DNA from 3 places in the Shewanella sp. Arc9-LZ genome. Region 2 is predicted to be linked to each of the others. Evidence: predicted binding sites of a transcription regulator. Region 2 holds the regulator's gene; each other region holds the start of a gene.
What was found. Region 2 encodes sigma-54, which starts transcription at its own class of promoters, with help from an activator protein. Its sites were predicted from a motif close to GTTGGCACGNNNNTNGNNT; they were not measured.

Region 1 (5,457 bases), 970 kb from region 2:
GCAGGTGCATCATTAATGCCATCACCAGTCATGCCAACCACCTCACCTAATGCTTGTAATTCGGCCACTTTATTGGCTTTATCTTGCGGTAATACGTCGGCAAAAAAGTCATCGACACCCACTTTGGCAGCCACAGCTGCGGCTGTCGCGTGGTTATCTCCGGTAAGCATAATGACCTTAATGCCACTGCTTTTAAGCCTTGCGATGGCGGCAACAGAGTCTGCTTTAATCGGGTCAGCCACGGCAATCACTGCTGCGAGTTCACCGTCGATAGCAAAATACATTGGCGTTTTGGCGTCTGCTGCCAACGCTTGTGCTTGCTGTTGATAATCGCTTAAGACTATGCCTTTTTCGCGCATTAATTTTTCATTACCAAATAATAACTGAGTCGATTGATACTGAGCTTGGACACCAAATCCTGCAATAGCAGTAAAATTTTCAACATTGAATAAGGTTAATCCCTTATCCGCTGCGGCTTGAACAACGGCCTGTGCAAGTGGATGCTCGGAATGTTGCTCAATACTTGCCGCCAGTTGCAATACTTGTTCTTGTTCGCGACCATTGACCACGATGATATCGGTGATTTTTGGCGCGCCTTCGGTAATCGTGCCGGTTTTATCTAAAATCATGGTGGTAATAGTCGATGCCGTTTGCAGAGCTTCACCATTACGAATAAGCACGCCAGATTCAGCGGCTTTACCTACACCCACCATCACCGACATGGGTGTTGCTAACCCTAACGCACACGGACAAGCGATGATTAAAATTGTCATCGCCGACACTATGGCGTATCCCACAGAGGGTTCAGGCCCAAAATTAAGCCATACCATGGCGCTGATAATGGCAATAATCATCATTGCAGGAACAAAATAGCTCGAAATAACATCTGCCATTCGACCAATTGGCGGTTTGGAGTTCTGCGCCCGTTTAACCATAGTAATAATGTGCGCCAAAGCGGTATCTTTACCGACTCGTGTGGCGGTAAAAGTAAGTGATCCCAGTTTGTTTAATGTACCTGCGACCACATCATCATTAACACTTTTTTCAACCGGAATAGGTTCACCCGTCAACATCGATTCATCAATAAAACTACTCCCCTCAACGACCACACCATCTACGGGAATTTTTTCACCTGGTCGAACACTGACTTTATCGTTTAATTGCACCAAGGCAATATCGATATCGACCGCTTTACCATTGCGGATCACTCTAGCCGTTTTAGCTTGTAAACCAATTAAGCGCTTAATCGCTGCCGAGGTTTTACCGCGCGCCTTGACCTCTAACGCGAGTCCAAGATTGATTAAACCAATGATCATCGCGGTTGCTTCAAAATAGACATGGCGCGCCATTTCTGGCAATAAATCTGGTGCAAATACCACCACCATAGAGTAAACCCACGCAGTGCCTGTTCCGAGCGCAATTAAGGTGTCCATATTGGCACTATGATGAGTAAATGATTTCCATGCGCCAGTATAAAAATGCTTGCCGGAGAAGAACATTATCCCTAAGGTCAGTATACCAATTGCTCCCCAAACCAGCTGTTGTATTGGGTTAGTAACGGTCATGTCACCAATAAACAAACCATAAATCATCAGTGGGATACCCACTGCCAATGCGACAATAGTGTGTTTTATTAGGCTTTTATAATATATTGCATCTGCCTGTTCTTTCTCATCAATAGCATCTGCACCACCTTGATCGTTAATCAAAATAGCGTGATAACCGGCTTTTTCAACGGCCTCAAGCAAACTAGCGACTTCAACCTCTCCGGTGACCATCACACTGCGATCAGCAAAGTTCATTTCAGCCTGCTCTACTTGCGCGACTGTTTTAAGGGCTTTCTCAATTTTGCCAACACAGCTGGCACAACCTGCACCCTCTATCAATAATTGTGTTGTTGTTTGGGTATTCATCACAAAGACTCCTTATCACTAACCTGACAAGGGGTTTCATGGTTTGGATCAAATCCCTCAATCAAGTGACAAATCATGGCACCTGTAGGCGCCAATGCTGGCAGATTTTCCCACTCACTTACGGCTTGAGTCAGCTTATTACGTAGCTTTAACGTTTCATTAAACAGTATTTCAGTTTCGGCCAACTTTTGGCTAATAAGCTGCTTCACCATGGTACAAGCGCTTTCACCGTGATCAGTTTTGGAAAAAATCACTTTAATTTCATCCACCGAAAAACCTAAGTTTCTGGCACTCATAATAAATCGCATCCGCGACACTTCTTTGTCACGATAGTATTTATAACCATTGCTAGGCGATTTTGTTGGTGCGAGCAGGCCGATTCGGGTGTAAAAACGAATTGTGTCTGTGGTAACACCCAATAACGTTGCGAGTTCACTGACTTGCATAATCACTCCTTGGGGTAACGACTGTATTAAATAATAAGATCTACATAAATAAATCTATTGAGTATATGCAACGATTGTAAACCTATGTCTTACACCTATGTCAAGTGGCCAATAACCCTGAAAATAAAAAACGCCAATATGAACACTCATGTCGGCGTGGATACTTGATATATAAATAATCTAATGGTGAGTGCAAACTGCGTGGGCACTTAAGCTATTGGCACATTCGCTGATAAATTATTGATCCCAATCGGGGCTAAAGTCAGGCGCCGCCACACGATGATTTCGGTCTAACTTATCAATTGCGGCCATGTCTACAGACGGGAGCGATAACGCTAATGAGGCAATATTAGCTTGAACATTTACCAGCTTAGTTGACGATGGAATAGTGACATAACCTTTTTGGCGCATCCACACTAATACCGCTTGGGCGGGTGTCATTTGGTGTTTCTTCGCAATCGCGACAATAGTGTCGTCGGTTAATACCGCACCATAGGCAAATGGCATATAACCAGTCACCATAATATTGTGCTGCTGACAAAATTCGACCAGTCGGTTATTTTGCAAATATGGATGTACTTCAACCTGATTAGTGAATATTGCGTCGGTACCTAAAATCTCAATCGCTTGTGTAACCTGGGCCATAGTGAAATTAGACACGCCAATGTGTTTCGCTAAACCAGCATCTTGCACCTCTTTTAATGCCAGTAAATACTCTCGCATAGGTACTGAATCATCGCGTAACGGCCAATGTATCAGTAACAAATCCACATAATCGGTTTGCAATAAAGCCAAGCTGTCATGCACGCTTTGAATAAGTTTGTCGTGGGCAAAACGATCCGTCCACACCTTAGTGGTGAGAAAAATATCAGCTCTTGCGATACCCGATGCTTTAATTGCATCACCAACTTGTTTCTCATTGGCGTAAATCTGAGCGGTATCAATGTGGCGAGAACCCTGCTTTAGCGCCATTAACACTGAATCAAATGCCAGTTGATCTTTAAGTCTGAAGGTACCTGTGCCTAACAATGGAATAGTGGTCATATTGTCTTCCTAAAAACGGTATCTGAACCAACACTGTGCGCAAACTAACAACAGAAATAAACCGTCAACCAAGCAAATCTGTTTTGCTCAAACTGCAAATATCTACACACGGTTAAATTGAGCCCTTAGTTATAAGGTTAATCTTGGTTGAATAAACTCAATAAATGCAGAAATACGTCGCGCAACAATAGACGATTTGTAATACACCGCATTCACTTGTTCACGTTCTATGTGAGTAAACTTCTCCGACTGAAGTATGGGCACTAACCGACCCGCCACGAGATCATCATTAATCATAAAACCTGAAAGACACGCAATGCCATTACCTGCCAGTGCTAGTTGACGCAAAGTTTCTCCATTGCTGGTGCTGATGGTAGGGGTAATAACATCGCAACCTTTTAGCGGCCAGTGATTCAATATTTTAGGTTCGGTAAACCCAAGTAACTCGTGGCAAGTCAAATCAGACACTTTTTGTGGCACACCTCTACGCGCTAAATACTCAGCGGAGGCAACAATATGTAAGGCACTTTTTCCTAATGGTCGAGCATGCAAGGTTGAGTCTGCCAACTTACCAATTCTAATGGCCACATCGGTACGCTTTTCAAGTAAATCGACATAGCCCTCGTTCGAGGTCAATGCTAATTCAATGTCTGGATAAGCGGCGCGAAAATCTTTCATCAAAGGCACTAATTGATGAAACACAAACGGACTTGCCGCGTCCACACGCAAACGTCCTTGTGGTAGTTCACCACGACGTACGAGTTCATCTTCTGCGCGTTGTAATTGTTGTAATCCACCCCGAACAGATTCGACAAATTGGCGGCCTTCATCGGTTAACTCAACACGCCGAGTGGTGCGATTGAGAATGGTGACCCCGAGCTGTTGCTCTATTTTACTTACCGCGCGTGACACTCGTGCAACCTGAATATTGAGTGCATCGGCCGCTGCAGAAAACCCGCCGCAGTCGACCACCATCAGCAATATATCTAAATCATCTGAACGCGTAAGCATGCATACCTCATCTTGTGCTGTGTCGATCTAAAGAGTCGCTCTAACATCATTGTTTATTGCATTTATAGCAAAAGTCATTTGCTAAACATACTGTTTTTAACAACATATATCTAATCAATAATGACGCCCATCAACTGACTGACACATTTATCGCGACGGTAAATCCTAGCGACAACCTAAGAGGAACACATTATGCCGTTAGCTTTACTCGCATTGACGCTTAGCGCCTTTGCTATTGGAACCACCGAATTTGTCATTGTGGGGTTAATCCCCACAATGGCACAAGACCTTAACGTATCATTACCATCGGCTGGCTTATTGGTCAGTCTTTACGCATTAGGTGTCGCCATTGGCGCACCAGTACTCACCGCATTAACCGGTAAATGGAATCGCAAACACGTATTGCTGGCGGTAATGAGTTTATTTGTTGCGGGTAATCTATTGGCTTGGCAAGCGCCCGGTTACGAAACCTTAATCGCTGCACGCATTATCACTGGGTTAGCCCACGGAGTGTTTTTCTCTATTGGCTCAACCATTGCCACTGGGTTAGTACCCAAAGAAAAAGCCGCCAGTGCGATTGCCATTATGTTTACGGGGTTAACCGTCGCCTTAGTGACAGGCGTCCCTTTGGGCACCTATATTGGCCAGACCTTTGGCTGGCAAGCCACTTTTTTAACTGTCGCAATTCTTGGGTTTGTAGCCTTGATTGGCAGTAGCTTGTTGGTTCCCAATAATTTACCTCAGCCACCCGCGGCAAAATTATCATCGCAATTAAAAGTACTCACTCAACCACGGTTATTACTGGTCTATGCCATTACCGCATTAGGTTACGGCGGCACATTCACAGCCTTTACTTTTTTAGCCCCCATTTTAGAGCAAGTGTCTGGTTTTGAATCTCAATCTATTGGCTTAATCATGTTGGTGTACGGGGTATCGGTCGCTATTGGTAATATTTGGGGCGGAAAAATGGCCGATAAAATGGGCCCAATTAAAGCGTTAAGTATTATTTTCAGCGGTCTTGCGACCATATTAGTGATATTTAA
Region 2 (5,457 bases):
CCGACATTAAGAATAATCAAATTGTTTTTAATGGTCCGGTAACGATTGTCCAAGGCACGATTAATATCAATGCAGATCAGTTACGGGCGTTTACCCCTGAAAACACCACCAGTAAGAGATTAATTGCTACTGGCACCCCGGCTACATTTTCACAAGAATTAGATGACGGTAAAATTGGTACCGCAAGTGCTAACGAAATTAGCTATGACCTTGCCACCACTACACTCACATTGACTGGCAACGCCAAATTGGATCAATCAGGTAGCCAGGTTACCGGTAATAAAATCAAGTACAACATCAGTGCTCAAGAGCTGATTGCCGAAAGTACTGGTACAGGGCAAGATCGGGTAATCACCATCATTCAACCAGAGAATTTCCAAGACGAGTCGGCGCCAAAGCAAAAACTCCCTGAAATTCCTGTTAACAAGCAGATCAAACCATGACCCAAATTACCTTAACCGCTGAAAATCTAGCTAAAAGCTATAAAGCTCGTCAAGTTGTTAAAGATGTGAGTTTAACGGTTAAAACCGGCCAAATTGTCGGTCTTTTAGGCCCCAATGGTGCAGGCAAAACCACCACCTTTTATATGGTTGTCGGCTTAGTAAAAAGCGATAAAGGCCGAATATTGATTGACGATGACGACCTTACTGCCGATCCAATGCATTTGCGCGCCCGCAAAGGTATAGGTTACTTACCACAAGAAGCCAGTATTTTCCGCAAGCTCACCGTTTACGACAACATAATGGCCGTACTGCAAACTCGCAAAGAGCTCAGCACAGACCAACGTATTGAACAGCTTGAGCACCTACTCGAAGAGTTCCACATTACTCACATACGCGACAGCCAAGGCATGTCGTTATCGGGTGGTGAACGTCGTCGTGTTGAAATTGCGCGCGCTTTAGCTGCTAATCCAAAATTTATTTTGCTTGATGAGCCCTTTGCTGGTGTTGATCCTATTTCGGTCATCGACATTAAAAAAATCATCCAACAACTTAAAAACCGCGGTTTAGGGGTATTAATTACCGACCATAACGTACGTGAAACGCTAGACGTTTGTGAGCGAGCCTATATCGTTAGCCAGGGTAATTTAATTGCCGAAGGCACACCAGATGAGATATTAAGTAATCAACAAGTTCGAGCTGTGTACTTAGGTGAACAATTCAAGCTATAGTTACTTTACTGGCCTTTTAGTCTAGCTAACTCATTTCATTGAACGATACCTAAACAACGTTAAATGTCATTGATGTTTATGGCAATCTATTACAGTTCGAGATTGTCATTTTTATGGAAAATCATCTAGGGATAAGCGGTAAATGAAAGCGTCACTCCAACTTAAAATGGGTCAACACTTAACCATGACCCCACAATTGCAGCAAGCCATTCGCTTACTGCAATTATCGTCATTGGAGCTACAGCAGGAAATCCAACAAGCATTAGATTCAAATCCATTGCTTGAAATAGAAGATGAGTTTTCTGAAGCAAAAGACTCCTTAAAAGAAAACCGCGACCAAGCGGATACAGACTTTAGTGACAACAGTATTGTTAATGTCGAAAAAGACACTTCCACCGTCGACATAGCAGAATCCATGACCAAAGAAACCATGGATGATTTAGCCATGGATACCACATGGGATGAAGTATACACAGCCTCACCTATGTCAGGTTCAGGCAGTGCAAGCATGCGCGATGACGACATGCCCTTTCAAGGTGAAACTACTGAAGGTTTGTACGAACACTTAGAATGGCAAAAAAATCTCACTCCATTTTCAGACACAGATCTCGCCATTGCCACCGCCATTATTGATGCCATTGATGAACGCGGTTATCTAACCCAAAGTACCGAAGATATTCTCGAAGCCATGGGTGATGAAAATGTGGAACTCGATGAGGTTGAAGCGGTATTAAAACGCGTTCAACACTTTGACCCTGTGGGTGTTGCTGCACGTGATTTAAGTGAATGCCTATTTATTCAATTAGCGCAATACTCTAACGACACACCCCATATCGATAATGCCCGTTTGTTAATTAAAGGCTATTTAGAGTTAATTGCTGGCCGTGATTTCAGATTATTGATGCGAAAAACAAAACTAAAAGAAAATGAGTTACGTGACGCAATCACTCTAATCCAGACACTCAATCCTCGTCCGGGCTTATTAATTACCCCCATGGATGATGAATACGTGATTCCCGATGTCACAGTATTAAAGAAAAATGGCCGTTGGGTAGTAGAGTTAAACCCAGACAACATGCCTAAAATTGGTGTTAATCAGCAATATGCAGCCATGGCTAGAGGCAGTAAAAACCCGTCGGATAGTCAATTTATTCGAGGCCATCTGCAAGAGGCTAAATGGTTTATTAAAAGTATTGAAAGCCGTAATGATACTTTACTTAAAGTGGCAAATTGCATTGTGCAATTTCAGCAAGGCTTTTTTGAATATGGCGAAGAAGCCATGAAGCCTATGGTGCTCAATGATATCGCTGAAGCTGTAGAAATGCATGAATCGACCATTTCACGAGTCACCACACAAAAATATATGCACACCCCTCGAGGTTTATTTGAACTAAAATACTTCTTCTCTAGCCATGTCAGTACTGACGATGGCGGGGAATGCTCATCAACGGCCATTCGTGCTTTTATCAAAAAGCTGGTTGCCGCAGAAAACCAGAAAAAACCACTGAGTGACAGTAAAATGGCTCAGCTTCTGGCAGAACAGGGCATAAACGTTGCTCGTCGTACGATAGCAAAATACCGTGAAGCAATGATGATCCCGCCCTCAAACCAACGTAAGAGTTTATAACCTACTAGGCAATGGAGGATTTTTTATGCAAATAAGTCTGACTGGACGTCATGTCGAAATAACAGAATCTTTACGTGAATACATCCACAGTAAATTTTCAAAGCTTGAACGACACTTCGATCAGATCCATAATGTACACGTTGTGCTCAATGTAGAAAAATTACAACAAAAAGCAGAAGCCAAAATCAACATTAATGGCGCAGAAATTTTTGCAATGTCAGAAAGTACTGATATGTATGCTGCAATAGACGCCCTGATCGATAAACTCGACCGTCAGGTAATTAAACACAAAGAGAAGAATACAAAACACTAACGATGGAACTTTGTACCATTCTGCAGCCGGAATGCACTACCTGTGCCACACCGGGCAGTAAGAAAAAAGTACTGGAACTCATCAGCAATTTAGTCGCTGCCCAGTACCCAACCCTGTCTTCGCAAGAGGTTTTTGAAAGCCTGTTAGCGAGAGAGAAAATGGGTAGCACAGGTATAGGAAATGGCATTGCGATACCTCATGGTAGATTAACGACCATCGATCACCCTATCGCGATATTTATTAAATGTGAAGAAGCCATTGCCTTTGATGCAATCGATAAGCAACCCGTGGATCTTTTATTTGCTTTGTTAGTACCTGCAGACCAGTGCCAACAACATTTAGGCACGTTATCGAGCATGGCCCAAAAGTTAAGCGATAAGCAAATATTGAAACAGCTTCGTAAAACTCACGACGCAACAGAACTTTATCAGGTTATTACTGCATGAAACTAGTTATAGTATCGGGACGTTCAGGCTCAGGGAAATCCGTTGCCCTGAGAGTATTAGAAGACCTAGGATATTATTGTGTTGATAATTTGCCTTTACCACTCATTGGCACATTATTAGCCCAGCTTAAAGGCAGTAATGATTTGGTTGCGATTAGCGTTGATGTTCGTAACATTGCAGAACAAGGTAAAGTGCTTCAAGACCAATTGGCACTACTTGAGAATGACACTGAAATTATCAGTTTCTTTTTAAATTCCAATGACAAAGTATTGCTTAAACGTTACAGCGAAACACGTCGATTACACCCGTTATCTAAAAATCATATTTCACTGCAAGAAGCGATAAAACTAGAAGGCCGTTTACTTGAGCCTATCGCAAAAATTGTTGATCACTATATCGACACTTCTGCGCTAAATATCTACGAATTAAGCGACCAAGTTAGGCAAATATTATTAGGCAGTGTTGATAAAGAGTTAGTGATTAACTTTGAATCTTTTGGCTTTAAACACGGCATGCCGACAGAAGCAGATTTTATGTTTGATGTACGCTTTTTACCCAACCCACATTGGGAAATAGAACTGCGTCCATTTACGGGTTTAGACGAGCCCGTACAAGAATTTTTAGGTCGTCAGCCATTAGTTAATAAATTTATTTGGCAAATTGAAAACCTATTTGAAACTTGGATGCCGCATTTAGAACGTAACAATCGCAGTTACCTTACCATCGCGATTGGTTGTACTGGTGGTCAGCACCGTTCGGTATATATTGCAGATCAATTAGCAAAACGATTTCGACAAGGCAGTAAACACACGGTTAATGCTCGCCACAGAGAATTAAATATCAGTGATACTAATAACTAAGTGAGCATAGGATCGCGTCAATGATCAAACTTGAACGCCAAGTGACCATTTCAAATAAATTGGGCTTACACGCCCGTGCCGCCACAAAACTCGCGATGTTAGCGGCGGATTTTGATGCTAACATCACCTTAACTCAAGGCGAAAAAAACGCCAGCGCAGCTAGCGTACTTGGGCTATTAATGCTTGAAAGTGGTATCGGTAAAATGATTACGGTGACAGCTCAAGGCCCAGATGCTGAAGTAGCATTAAACGCAGTGTGTGATCTCATTAATGCTAAATTTGATGAATCTTGTTAATTTTTTAATCGCATTGAATTTATAAATAGCCTGTAATGTGTGAATAGCTGCAAGTTACTCATGCTTTAAGCCACCGTCGTCCTTATTTTATGCGGCCTCTAAATGACTAGGCCATACTAACCAAACTGTCACGACATTGATGATCACCAGTAGACATCAGTCCCTCAAAAATATTAGCCCTTAGGTTTATCTCTCGCAGTTGATACCAATCTCATTAGTATCAGTTCATTCTGCGGGAGTTGGCGTTTAACATGATAAAGACATTACCGCTTCTAGCAACGGATCCAGTGCAACTCTGTTTCCGTGACGTGGTTCGTCTATAGTATGTAAAGCAGCATTGGCTGCTGCAGAATTTCACCGCAGAAGTCATTTAAGTATTCTATTTCTGCATTTCATTGTCTTACGTAAAGACAGCTATTTCTGCATTTATACGCCTTGAACTGTACAACCTGAGAAACCCAGAATAATGACATACTGAATAATATAAGTATGACGAATAGGAAGTAGATATATGGGTAAAGAGTACCTAGACAATGAGATAACAGAACAACGTCTCAATCAACTTGTTCAAGCACTAGACAGTGGTCTGTTTGTCCATGCCCGTAACATGCTACATACCATGTCACCTAACGATGTCGCCCTTATTCTCGAATCATCACCGCCCAAAAATCGTCAGGTGTTATGGCAACTCATTGACCAACAATATGCTGGGGAAATTCTTGACGAATTAGGTGAAGAGCTTAA
Region 3 (5,457 bases), 630 kb from region 2:
TAAACAAAAGGGCGCAGATATTATAGTTGCCTGTGGTGGCGATGGTACGGTTAACGAGGTGGCATCAGTGATTGTTGATACCGATATTTTCTTAGGTATTATTCCGATGGGAACCACCAATGCACTAAGTCATACTTTGTTTGGCGCCGCCAGTAAATTGGTGCCGGTATCGCAAGCGCTTGATATTTTGATTCAAGGTTATTCACAACGTGTTGATACTGCTACATGTAATGATGAGTTGATGTTGTTGCTGGTGGGGCTAGGCTTTGAACAAAAAATGATAGCGAAGGCTGACCGTGACCAAAAAGATGCCCTAGGACAATTAGCCTACCTTAATGGTTTGTGGGAGGCGGTAGGCGAAAACCAGCCATTGTCGATAAGAGTGCAGATCGATGGTGGCGATATTAAAGTGATTAACACCACTAGCCTAGTGATAGCCAATGCTGCGCCATTTACTAGCTTGTTAGCGCTAGGTAATGGCGAGCCCAATATTACCGATGGCTTGTTAGATATTACCTGGATTGAATCGAGTGAGACATCGCCACAACAGTTATTGAGTATGACCGAGTTGCTATTTGCAGGCTTAACTGGAGAACGTGAAGATAATCAACAGAGTCAAATTCATCATGAGCAAGCAAAAAAAATCTACTTAAACACAGATTCGTCTTGCCAATATGTGATCGATGGTGAGTTATTTGAATCAGAAGATTTGTGTATTAAAGTCAAACCCAGGTCATTAAATGTGCTTGTGCCAGAAGCGAGCAAACACGTTTAATGAATGGGCGTTTAATGACGCTATGGTTCGTCTGAACCGGTTTGGTCTTCGTATTTACTGAGTTTGTTGTAAAGGGTTTTGACGCTAATACCTAGCTGTTTGGCAGTATCATTTTTATTGCCCAATGAGTTGTCGAGCGCTTGATAAATAGCTACTTTTTCAAGTTCATCTAAGCGCATACCAGCAGGTATTTGTACGTCGTCAGCTAAAGGCTCAGTTGATGGTTCCAGAGGTGTCACCGTGATATGACTCGGTAAAATAGTATCTTCTGCCAAAATATATGCACGTTCTATTGCGTGTTTTAGTTCGCGAACATTTCCGGGCCATTTTTGTTGTTGGATAAGTTTAATCGCATCATCTGAAAAGGTTTTAGTCAGTTTTTCAGCAGTATTTCGGTAGGCTAAAAAATGTTGTGCTAGGCCACTGATGTCATTGCTACGATCGCGTAATGGTGGCACTAGGATAGGGAAATGCGCTAAACGAAAATATAAATCTTCGCGGAAACGCCCAGCATCAATAGCGTCAGCTGGATCGCGATTGGTGGCAGCAACAATGCGAACATTGGCTTTTTTAAGCTGTTGTGAGCCGACAGAGCGATATTCATTGTTTTCGAGTACGCGTAACAATTTTACTTGATGTTCTAGCGGCATTTCGGTGACTTCATCAAGAAATAAGGTACCGCCTTCTGCTTGCTCGAATACACCACGGTGATCACGATGAGCACCGGTAAAAGCGCCTTTTACATGGCCAAACAGCTCACTGTCGACCAGTTCAGGGCTTAATGCACCACAGTTAATGGCGATAAATGGTTGGTTGATTCGGTGACTGGCCAGGTGAATGGTGTTGGCTACAAGCTCTTTACCCGCACCGCTTTCACCGACAATAAGTACGTTGCTTTCGGTTACGGCAACTTTACGAATAGTACGATACAACTTGTGCATTGCCCGCGATGAGCCAACCAACAAACCGTATTGGTCTAGTTCACTAGAAAATGGCTGTTGTTGTTTTGTCGATTGTGACTGCAAGTCTTGGGCAAAGTCTTCTAAGGTGTCGTTGATTGCGTCGGCATCGTAAGGCTGACGAAAATGATAACCAGCGCTTTTTGACATTAAGTAATCTAAGTTAGGATTCGGTTTACCTTCGCTTAAGAAGATGAACTCAATATCAGACATTAACGCACTGTCAGTTAACTCTGCGTATTCTAGTTGGCTTAATTGCGATAATTCAATAATAGCAACGTCTATCGAGTTACTGTGCAGTTGGTCTAACCAGGGCTGGTCAACTGAACTAGCAATCTTATTAAAGTGCTGGCAACTCGGTAAGGCAAGGAGTCGTGCTTCACCTTCTTGACGACGGTGTAGATGATAAAAAAGTGTTGGACGTGGCATGCCGATTCACTCCCTGTGGTATTAAGTCCAATGTTTGCTTTGGGTGCCTTGTGACTACCACAAACAATCATTCAGTGTTGTTAGGCCATTAACGTATAACTAATACTATAATAACACTAATAATCAAATGGTTAATTAAATATTGTCCATGTGTACGACGTGTTTATGTTTAGGCTTTGCTTACATCAGATGTGCTGGGGCTCTATAGGTTATACAACCTATAGAGCAAAGTGTCAGTTAAATTATCCAATGCAGGAGGATTTACGTTGAAATCATTTACTCGAGACGAACAGGTTGAGTCCGATGTATGGCTATTACATGAGGCAATTGATTTATGCCAAGAAGGACAGCAATTTTATACCCAAGCTACATTAGGAGCCGACGATTACAACATCAAACGGATTTTTATCCGCATGGCCGACATTAGAAAATGCATGCTGGATCGTTTAACTCCTTTGTTTAGCGTGGTGCGAACAAGCCAAGCAAGGCCAATAGACAGTCAAACTTACCATCAACAATCCTCACATCGACACTATGCTAAGGCTGAGCAGGTTATACAGCATAAGCCGTTACCCCAAGCGATAGCGGTATTGGTTGAAACCGAACAACAGGTCTTGGCTCATTTAAAGCAAACGGCTAGAAAAACTAAAAACCAGCGTGTTGCTAGCCAACTTGCCGAAGGTATTGCTTGGCTGCAAATGAGCTGTGACACCATGAAAAATCTCTCCGTTGCTCATACCTAGTCATATGCACGCACTAAAAAAGCGCATGATAATCAATATTGTCATGCGCTTTTTTATTGTTCGGGGTGTTGTTAATTATTGGCTAACGCGTGTTTTTCTGACTGGTAACATAATGGTTTTGTATCTATTGAATTAGCCATAGTCTCAATATCTAGAGAGTTTATTGAATGAGAGATCAGGTTGATTTTGGCTAATCTACATTGAGATCCATTAACACCCATTGCGACGATGAAAAATTTACCTAGCGTCGGTAAAAAAGTCCGATATCGTTGTCCATAAAGTTTATTAAAATAAACACTAAAACCAGTTATTGTTAACTTTAACAGTTGGTTATGAAAGTTGGCATGGTTCACGCATTGTATTCCTTGAGATTAACAACGGAGGAAAACTTTATGAACAAGACCACATTATCTGTAGTAATGAGCATTATGTTAGGTTCAATGGCATTCGGTGCAAATGCAGCACAAGATTGGCAAGATGATGCAAAAGATGCGTGGATCGATGGTAAAGCTGAAACCACACTTTTGTTAAATGCAAATCTGAACTCATTTGATATTAATACCGACGTGCATGATGGTAACGTGACCCTAACAGGTAAAGTTAACAGCAGTGTTGATAAGTCACTTGCTGGAGAGTTAATTAGAAGCTTAGATGGCGTGAAAGACGTTAACAATGAGCTTTCGGTGATGAAGCAGTACAGTGATGAAAACAGCAAGGATTTAAGTGACTCACTCACAGATTCGAAAGTTGCTACCGTAGTGAAAACCCGATTATTATTCTCTGCTGACGTGTCAGGTTCCGATATTAACGTCGATGTCGCTAATGGCGTAGTGACATTAAAAGGCACAGTGTCGAGTGATGCAGAACGTGATTTAGCCTTAGCCATCGCTAAAAACACCGATGACGTAAAAGATGTAGTCGATGAGTTACGTGTAACAGGATAATCTATTCGGTTATACTCAAACCAGCCTTTGGGCTGGTTTTTTTATGCCTAAAAAGCATGTGTAGCACTTAATACCAATCTCATTAAATATCTGATCAGTTCAGAGTCTCTCAGGTTTTTTAATTCAAGGCGCATTGATGTAGAAATGGCTGTTCCCTTTTAAATCGATGCAACACAGAAGTGGAATACCTGAGAGACTCCATTCTGGCGGGTTTCAAAGTACTTTATGCTGCGTTAGATGTTTTCAAAATACGACGGCATGGATGCTGGAGGTAGAGTAACGCAGGAGCTTGTTACCGAGAATCACTATTCGCTTCAATCATCTGCCTTGCCTACAGTACTTTGAACTCCCGCTGAAAGATCACATATTTAATAGGATTGGTATAACTTATGGATGCATTTTTCTGTGACAAACCATGTGATAAAACTGCTGTTAAATGTCATGCCGTGGTTGGCTTTGGCTAGTGTTACTGCTATCTGGCTGTGGCAATGTGTTGTGCCAAGCGCAAACCGATAAACAAGTGGATTCCCTCAAGCAATATGAAGCCCAAAAGCGTTGTGAACAGTTGGTAGATAAGCATATGGACAATAGCTATCGTGATGGACGTGATGACAATATGCCGTTATTACAAGAGTCGATAGCCAATAATACCCATAGTGATTAATGCTGTTTCATTCAGAATGGTTCAAGCAATTTCTTACCTATCTATTGACGGTCTTATTCGTTCTACTTTGCGTAGGCTTTTTTCTTATCAGAAACCTGACTGATGTTAATTACCTTTATGTTGAACACCTCTGTGGAGAAAGCTGGGTTTAACGCAGCCGTATTAATAGGTAATTGTTTGTTTCAAGGTCCGCTTACTGAGCTTAAGTTTTGTCGGAAACATGTTTAGGTTGTGTATATAGATGATGGGTTGATACGGAAGTTGATCATTAAATAATTAATTTAGTAGAACAATTTATAGATAAAAGCACATGTTTTTGTTTGTTAACAACTAAAGTTAGCCGACTGGTCTATTCTTAGTTATCCTATCACTAAAAAAGGGAGGCTAAATGAATAAAAGTGCAGCGAGTAGACAGTCAATATGCGTCGTAGGTGAAAAGCTTTTTGCGTTACACGGTTATAGTGCAGTGGGGATTAAATTGATTCTCGACGAAGTGGGTATTCCTAAAGGTTCTTTTTATCATTACTTTGCCAGTAAAGAAGCATTTGCCGCAGCCGTGGCCGAACATTATTTCCAGCAACGTATTCAACCTATCGCTATCGATTCAAGCGTAAACTTTAAAACTAATTTATCTACTGTGCTAAATGGATATCATCAACTCATTGACGAGCTGTTTAGTGGCAGTGAACCACGCGGCTGCTTGATGGGTAACTTGATGGTAGAGGTCAGTAGTCAGTCGCCGCAACTGCATCAAACCTTGAATCAGCTTTATGATCAATGGATCGGCCTATTGAGCGCACTTATTCAACAAGGGCAGCAACAAGGGCATATTCGTGCGGACTTACCGGCATCAACGTTAGCGAGTGTTTTTTGGTCAAATTGGCAAGGAACTATGCTACGCTGCCAAATTAAAATCGATAAAATGGCAGCTAAACGGGCTTTA

Region 1: dkgB (2,5-didehydrogluconate reductase DkgB) is a predicted target of sigma-54. The motif match lies at 3,417-3,435, and genes of this name have one in related genera.
Region 3: GUY17_RS20605 (BON domain-containing protein) is a predicted target of sigma-54. The motif match lies at 3,245-3,263, and genes of this name have one in related genera.

The regions. Positions count from the first base shown of each region.
Region 1 covers NZ_CP048031.1:232,791-238,247, reverse strand. The annotation lists gene GUY17_RS01145 (heavy metal translocating P-type ATPase) at 1-1,913, opposite strand, end outside; gene GUY17_RS01140 (MerR family transcriptional regulator) at 1,913-2,359, opposite strand; gene dkgB (2,5-didehydrogluconate reductase DkgB) at 2,597-3,403, opposite strand; gene GUY17_RS01130 (LysR family transcriptional regulator) at 3,533-4,414, opposite strand; gene GUY17_RS01125 (MFS transporter) at 4,607-5,457, shown strand, end outside.
Region 2 covers NZ_CP048031.1:4,169,144-4,174,600, forward strand. The annotation lists gene lptA (lipopolysaccharide transport periplasmic protein LptA) at 1-443, shown strand, start outside; gene lptB (LPS export ABC transporter ATP-binding protein) at 440-1,171, shown strand; gene GUY17_RS17940 (RNA polymerase factor sigma-54) at 1,314-2,798, shown strand; gene hpf (ribosome hibernation promoting factor) at 2,824-3,111, shown strand; gene ptsN (PTS IIA-like nitrogen regulatory protein PtsN) at 3,114-3,557, shown strand; gene rapZ (RNase adapter RapZ) at 3,554-4,417, shown strand; gene GUY17_RS17960 (HPr family phosphocarrier protein) at 4,438-4,713, shown strand; gene mgtE (magnesium transporter) at 5,225-5,457, shown strand, end outside.
Region 3 covers NZ_CP048031.1:4,800,111-4,805,567, reverse strand. The annotation lists gene GUY17_RS20620 (diacylglycerol kinase family protein) at 1-775, shown strand, start outside; gene GUY17_RS20615 (sigma-54-dependent Fis family transcriptional regulator) at 796-2,163, opposite strand; gene GUY17_RS20610 (glutamyl-tRNA reductase) at 2,430-2,906, shown strand; gene GUY17_RS20605 (BON domain-containing protein) at 3,299-3,850, shown strand; gene GUY17_RS20600 (hypothetical protein) at 4,314-4,514, shown strand; gene GUY17_RS20595 (TetR/AcrR family transcriptional regulator) at 4,903-5,457, shown strand, end outside.